Linked DNA regions of Noviherbaspirillum saxi. The main gene of each other region encodes a partner of the protein of the gene in region 2 in a complex. Links are inferred from orthologs where the notes say so. Each region holds a gene or a part of one and is shown on either strand. Other genes may lie near its edges. The genes, in order: trxB and trxA.

What was found.
Region 1: the proteins of trxA (region 2) and trxB are in contact, whole or in part, in a crystal structure (PDB 1F6M), measured with the Escherichia coli proteins. The link is inferred for Noviherbaspirillum saxi from one-to-one orthologs.

Annotation. Positions count from the first base shown.
Region 1 is NZ_QYUO01000001.1:1,297,171-1,300,289, reverse strand. The notes cover bases 318-3,111. They hold trxB (thioredoxin-disulfide reductase), read left to right. Parts: upstream 318-1,133; coding sequence 1,134-2,090; downstream 2,091-3,111. Other genes in these bases: D3871_RS06175 (trimeric intracellular cation channel family protein), read left to right, coding at 2,953-3,111; D3871_RS06180 (Smr/MutS family protein), read left to right, coding at 2,193-2,831; D3871_RS06190 (DNA translocase FtsK), read right to left, coding at 318-868. Also shown: more of D3871_RS06190, read right to left, coding at 1-317; more of D3871_RS06175, read left to right, coding at 3,112-3,119.
Region 2 is NZ_QYUO01000001.1:1,066,089-1,069,311, forward strand. What follows is about bases 105-3,002. They hold trxA (thioredoxin TrxA), read right to left. Parts: upstream 1,768-3,002; coding sequence 1,441-1,767; downstream 105-1,440. Other genes in these bases: rho (transcription termination factor Rho), read right to left, coding at 105-1,317; D3871_RS05145 (PD-(D/E)XK nuclease family protein), read left to right, coding at 2,335-3,002. In the rest of the region: more of rho, read right to left, coding at 52-104; more of D3871_RS05145, read left to right, coding at 3,003-3,223. UniProt on the Escherichia coli protein: Participates in various redox reactions through the reversible oxidation of its active center dithiol to a disulfide and catalyzes dithiol-disulfide exchange reactions.

The DNA.
Region 1 (3,119 bases), 230 kb from region 2 along the record:
CCAGCGGCGGCAGGTTGGTGTCGGGCAAATCGGCAAACAGCGAGACCTGCTTTTCCTTTTCGACGCGCTCCGATTTCGGCACCGCGACGACTTGCGGCTCGATGCGGATCGGCGGCGCTTCGACGATCTTGGCGCGCTCCTGCACGACCACTTCTTCCCGCTTGACTGCGGCGACCTGGCCAACTTTGCGATCTTCACGCGCCGAATACAGGCTTTGCACCCGGCTGACCGCATTTTCGATGACGCCGCCAATCCGTTCGGCCACCGCCAGCCAGGACACCTGGAAGAACAGGCTGAAGCCAACACCAAAGAGAAGCAGCAGGAACAACGTCGCGCCGGTAAAGCCGAACGCATGCTGGGCCGCGCCCCCGATCAACTCGCCCAGCACGCCGCCGGGTTTGCGCGGCAAATCCGCCTTGAGGGAATACATGCGCAGATATTCGATCGCTACGCTGCCCAGCAACATCAGGACAAAGCCGATCGCGCGCACCCAGACTTCATGATGATGTTCGGGTTCGGGTTCAGTCTGGAGCAGGAAGCGCTGCGATAACCGGCGGTAACCCTTGAGCACCGACCGCAAGAGAAATACGCAGCACCACCAGGCGGAAAAGCCAAAGATGAACAGCATCAGATCGGCCAGCCATGCGCCAATGCGGCCACCCCAGTTATGCAGGTGCGGCACTACATTGGCTTGTGACCAGCCCGGATCGGTTTTGTCATACGTCATGAAAATCAGGACGAGATAGACGGTAACGACGGCAAGCACGAACCAGCGCGCTTCCGACAGCAGCCGCACCAGTCGGCCGGGAAGCGGATTGGCCTCCTGCGCGCTGGTATTTCGAGTATAGGCTTGGCTTGTTCGGGTCATAGATTAGATTCGGGGAAGAGCCGCGTTCGGGCGGGAGATAAGCGGAATTCGGTCGGCGCTCCGCCTCGCAAGGCATGTTCGTCTATAATCTTAACCAGTTTTTCGGGTGCAATACTGATGAGCTGTTGAAATTTTGCCTTTTGGCGACATATGCATCGCAAAGGCGCCGCTTTCATCGCGCCCCACGCACTTTTGCTGCGTTTTTACTTGCGTATTTTCTTGATTTATCGCGCATTATTTGTCAACTCCTTACTCCCACACTGCCATGGCAACCACCAAACACGCCAACGTTCTCATCCTCGGTTCCGGTCCGGCCGGCTATAGCGCGGCCGTCTACGCCGCGCGCGCCAACCTGAAGCCGGTCCTGATCACCGGCGTCGAACAAGGCGGCCAGCTCATGACAACCACCGATGTTGAAAACTGGCCGGGCGATCCGATGGGCGTGCAGGGTCCGGAGCTGATGCAGCGCCTGCTGCAGCATGCCGAACGTTTCAATACCGATGTCATTTTCGATTACATCCATACCGCGAAACTGACGGAAAAGCCGATGCGCCTGATCGGCGATTCCGGCGAATACACCTGCGACTCGCTGATCATTGCAACCGGCGCATCTGCGCAATATCTGGGCCTGGCGTCGGAAGAAGCCTTCATGGGCAAGGGCGTGTCGGCCTGCGCAACCTGCGATGGCTTCTTCTACAAGGGGCAGAACGTGGCCGTGGTCGGCGGCGGCAATACCGCGGTCGAGGAAGCGCTGTACCTCTCCAATATCGCGACCAAAGTGACGCTCATCCATCGCCGCAACAAGTTCCGTGCAGAACCGATCTTGGTCGATCGTTTGATGGCCAAGGTTGCCGAAGGCAAGATCGAAGTCAAATGGGACCACACACTCGATGAAGTGCTTGGCGACGACAGCGGCGTGACGGGGATCAGAATCAAGTCGGTCAAGGATGGCGAGACCCGCAAGCTTGACGTGCACGGCCTGTTCATCGCCATCGGCCACAAGCCGAATACCGGCATCTTCGAAGGTCAGCTCGAGATGCACAACGGCTACATCAAGACCAGGACCGGCCTTGAGGGTATGGCGACGGCGACCAGCATTCCCGGCGTATTTGCCTCCGGCGACGTGCAGGACCATGTCTACCGCCAGGCCATCACCAGCGCCGGCACCGGCTGCATGGCCGCACTGGATGCACAACGCTACCTGGAAAGCCTGGAAGGCTGACACCGGTTGGGCACGGAATCTGCATTGTGGATTCCGTGCAAGCAGCAAGCGGCAGGCCCGCTCAATTCAACCCGAGCGCCTGCGGTCAAAGGAATTACCGACATGTCCGGCCCCATCAAGGATTTTGCCTCGCTCAAATCGCTTCGCGCGGAACTGAAGGCACAGGAAGATGCACGCAAGGCTGCCGAAGAGGAACGTCTTCGGCGCGAACACGAGAACCGGCGCGACGCCGACCTGTTTCGCCGGTCCATCGGTGAAGTTGCGCCATTGGCATCCCACGATAAGGCGGAATCCCCTCCGGCACGCCCGCTGCCGATCGCACGCCAGCACCTCGCCGACGAACAGGCCGCACTGGCCGAATCGCTTTCCGATGAATTTAATGTCGACACCCTGCTCGATACCGACGAAGCGCTGAGCTATGCGCGCAGTAACATCGGTCCTGATACATTGCGCAAATTGCGGCGCGGCCACTGGGTGATCCAGTCGCAGCTGGACCTGCACGGCATGCGCCGGGAAGAGGCGCGCGAAGCACTGGCCGAGTTTCTGCGCAATGCAGTCAAGCGCGGCGTTCGTTGCGTGCGCGTGATCCATGGCAAGGGTCTCGGCTCGGTGAACAAGGAACCGGTCCTGAAGAGCAAGGTGCGCAGCTGGCTGGTGCAAAAAGAAGAGGTCATTGCCTTTTGCCAGGCGCGTGCGGCTGACGGCGGAGCGGGCGCGTTGGTGGTGTTGCTGAAGGCTTAGCATTATCGCGATTACGCCTTCTTCATGCACGCCAGGGCAGGCAGGCTCCTCGTTGCACGCCGGTTTGCTTTCCTACCCTTCCCCAGTATGATGCGGACATCGGCCACTTCATCTGCCTCGCATGTCCCTGATCAAGATCCTTGAGATCCTCGCCATTCTCGTGGGCGCCTTTTCCGGCTTCATCGAAGCGCGCAGCAAGCGGATGGACGTGGTCGGGGTCTTTACCGTGGCGTTCATCACTGCATTTGGCGGCGGCACCTTGCGCGACATCCTGCTCGACAAGCGGCC
Region 2 (3,223 bases):
AAAAGGGCGCCTGCAAAACGCCCTTGTCCCAGCATTCAGGAATGATACGGATCAGTTGCCGCCGCGTCGCATCATGTCGAAGAATTCCAGGTTATTCTTTGTCGACTTCATTTTGTCGAGGATGAATTCCATCGCCTCGATTTCATCCATGCCATACAGCAGCTTGCGCAAGACCCAGATCTTTTGCAACTGGTCTGGCTTGATCAGCAATTCTTCGCGGCGCGTGCCCGACTTGTTCAGATTGATGGATGGATAGACACGCTTTTCGGCCAAGCGTCGCTCAAGGTGGACTTCCATATTGCCTGTGCCCTTGAATTCTTCATAGATCACGTCGTCCATGCGGCTGCCGGTTTCGATCAGCGCGGTGGCGATGATGGTCAGCGATCCGCCTTCTTCGACATTACGTGCTGCGCCGAAGAAACGCTTCGGGCGCTGCAGCGCGTTGGCGTCGACACCACCGGTCAAGACCTTGCCGGAGGCTGGAATGACGGTGTTATAGGCGCGCGCAAGGCGGGTGATCGAATCCAGCAGGATGACCACGTCACGTTTCATTTCAACCAGGCGCTTGGCTTTTTCGAGCACCATTTCAGCGACTTGCACGTGGCGGGTAGCCGGTTCGTCGAAGGTCGACGCCACCACTTCACCGCGTACCGAACGCTGCATCTCGGTCACTTCTTCCGGACGTTCGTCGATCAGCAGCACGATCAGGACGGTGTCGGGATGGTTGGTCGTGATCGCATGCGCAATATGCTGCAGCATCACTGACTTACCCGATTTTGGCGATGCCACCAGCAAGCCGCGCTGGCCGCGTCCGATCGGCGCAATCATGTCGATGATGCGCCCGGTAATATTTTCCTCGCCGCGCATCTCGCGCTCCAGGTGCAGGAGCTTGTTCGGATGCAGCGGGGTCAGGTTTTCAAACAGGATGCGGTGCTTGGACGCTTCCGGCGGTTCGCCATTGACCTTGTCCACCTTCACCAATGCAAAATATCGTTCGCCGTCTTTCGGCGTGCGCACTTCGCCTTCGATCGAGTCGCCGGTGTGCAGGTTGAAACGGCGAATCTGGGACGGCGAAATATAAATGTCGTCGGTCGATGCCATATAGCTGGCATCGGGAGAGCGCAGGAAGCCGAAGCCGTCAGGCAATACTTCGAGGGCGCCATCGCCGAAAATCTGTTCGCCAGCCTTGGCGCGTTTCTTCAGAATGGCAAACATCAATTCCTGTTTGCGCAAACGTGCGGCGTTGTCGATTTCCAGGCCAATGGCCATGTCCAGCAGAGCCGAGACGTGGAGCGCCTTGAGTTCAGATAAATGCATAGTGGGTGTCCCGGGATGGGAAATAAAAGGTGGGGGAGGGAACTGCGAGGAGGGTTAAGCTAATTTATTAAATCAAAACAGTGCAAAAAACAGCGGCGGTGCAAATGCACCGCCGCGGCGATCTTAAATGTTGCTATCGATGAACGAAGTCAGTTGACCCTTTGCCATGGCGCCGACCTTCTGCGCTGCCGGCACGCCGTTCTTGAACAGGATCAGGGTAGGGATGCCGCGAATGCCGAATTTGGCAGGCACCGCTTGATTGGCATCCACGTCCATCTTCGCGATCTGCAGCTTGCCGTCGTATTCCTTGGCAACTTCTTCGAGGATGGGAGCGATCATTTTGCAAGGGCCGCACCATTCGGCCCAAAAATCGACCAGTACCGGCTTGTCGGACTTGAGTACGTCCGAATCGAAGGATGCATCCGTAATGTATTTGATGTTTTCGCTCATGGTTTCCTCGAAAGAGGTTCAAAGGTGTAAATCAGCGCCTGCAACTGACTGTTCTTGCTCGATCCCGTTGACTACTATGTCCGGAATTGCAATAAGCAAGTGGAGACGTCATTGCGCGATTTCAAGACCTTTGAAGGGTCTGCAAGACGTAGTGCGGCGGGGAGTTGGTAAATCATAACCGATTTTCATGAAAAGTGTAGCCGGCGCCTCAATTTTTGCCTTGGCTCACATAAAATGTAGAGCCTGTTATGAACTATCGCAGGGGTCGCGCAGCCCCGGGAACCAGTCGCATGCAAGGCGCAGCGACGCGTCGTAGCGGTGCTACGGCAAGGAGTTGCAACGCCGCAGGCGGCTGGTTCCCGGGGCTGCCCGCAGGGTTCCTCCCAAAAGGGTGCCCCGCGGTGTCGCAGGCCGCTTGCAGTGCTCGCACTGCGGCGCGTCCTGCTCCTAGCGGATGCATCCCTTTTGGGAGGAACCCGACCCCTGGGATAGTTCATAACAGGCTCTAGAGGCGACAGCGGATACATCGTCCTTACCTTCGCCACCCTTCGATATTTTTGAGACCCGATGCTGCCTACGCCCCTACTCATTCCTCCTTCGGCCGACTTCTGGCCGGTGCTTGCGCGGACATTGCTCAGGCAATGGAGGGAGTCGGGGTCGGACAGCGATGCCGGCGACTTCTCCAGTGTCCGGGTGCTGGTACCCAACTTCGTTCATGCGCAGTTGTTGAAGAACGCCCTGGCGAACGAATTGAAGCGCACCTTTATTCCGCCACGGATCACCACGCTGCAGGCATGGCTGAAGATGCTGCCGCCTGACCCGACGGAGCATGTCGTCAGCTCGAGTACCGAGCGAATGATGGCGTTGTATGCGGAGTTGCGTCAGCACGGATGGCTGAAAAAACTGTTTGCCGCACGGCGCAATGTCGATCTGCTGCCGCTGGCGCAAACCCTGATGACGCTGTTCGATGAATTGAGCGAGGCCTTGCTGCCCGCAATGCATCTTGAACCGGAGGCGGCGGAAGACAAATGGCAGGCGGCGCTCGAACACTTGCCATTGCCGGTACGAACCATATTGTCCGACGAGTCGCAGCTCGTATGGTCGCTCTGGAAGAGCCAGCTCGGAAGCAGCGATCCAACCGCCGCCTGTCTGGTACGCATGATGCGCCTGGCTGCCGAAGCCGACGCGCCGCTGGTATGGATCAGTCACGCGCCGGCCGATGCATTGCATGAGGCCTTCCTGAATGCCTATGCTGAATACCAGCCGGTTCTGCGCGTGATGCCCGACTGGCATAAGCACAGTGTTGCAGCGGCCTATGCGGCGGCATGGCCGGAATTGCCGGAACAGGCCCGGCATGAGAACGGCTCGCTTTTCGATACCGACGTTGCAGACATTGCGGCACCGTCCGGCGTCTCACTGCAGGCATGCGGCAGTCTCGAAGACGAAGCGCAGCGCG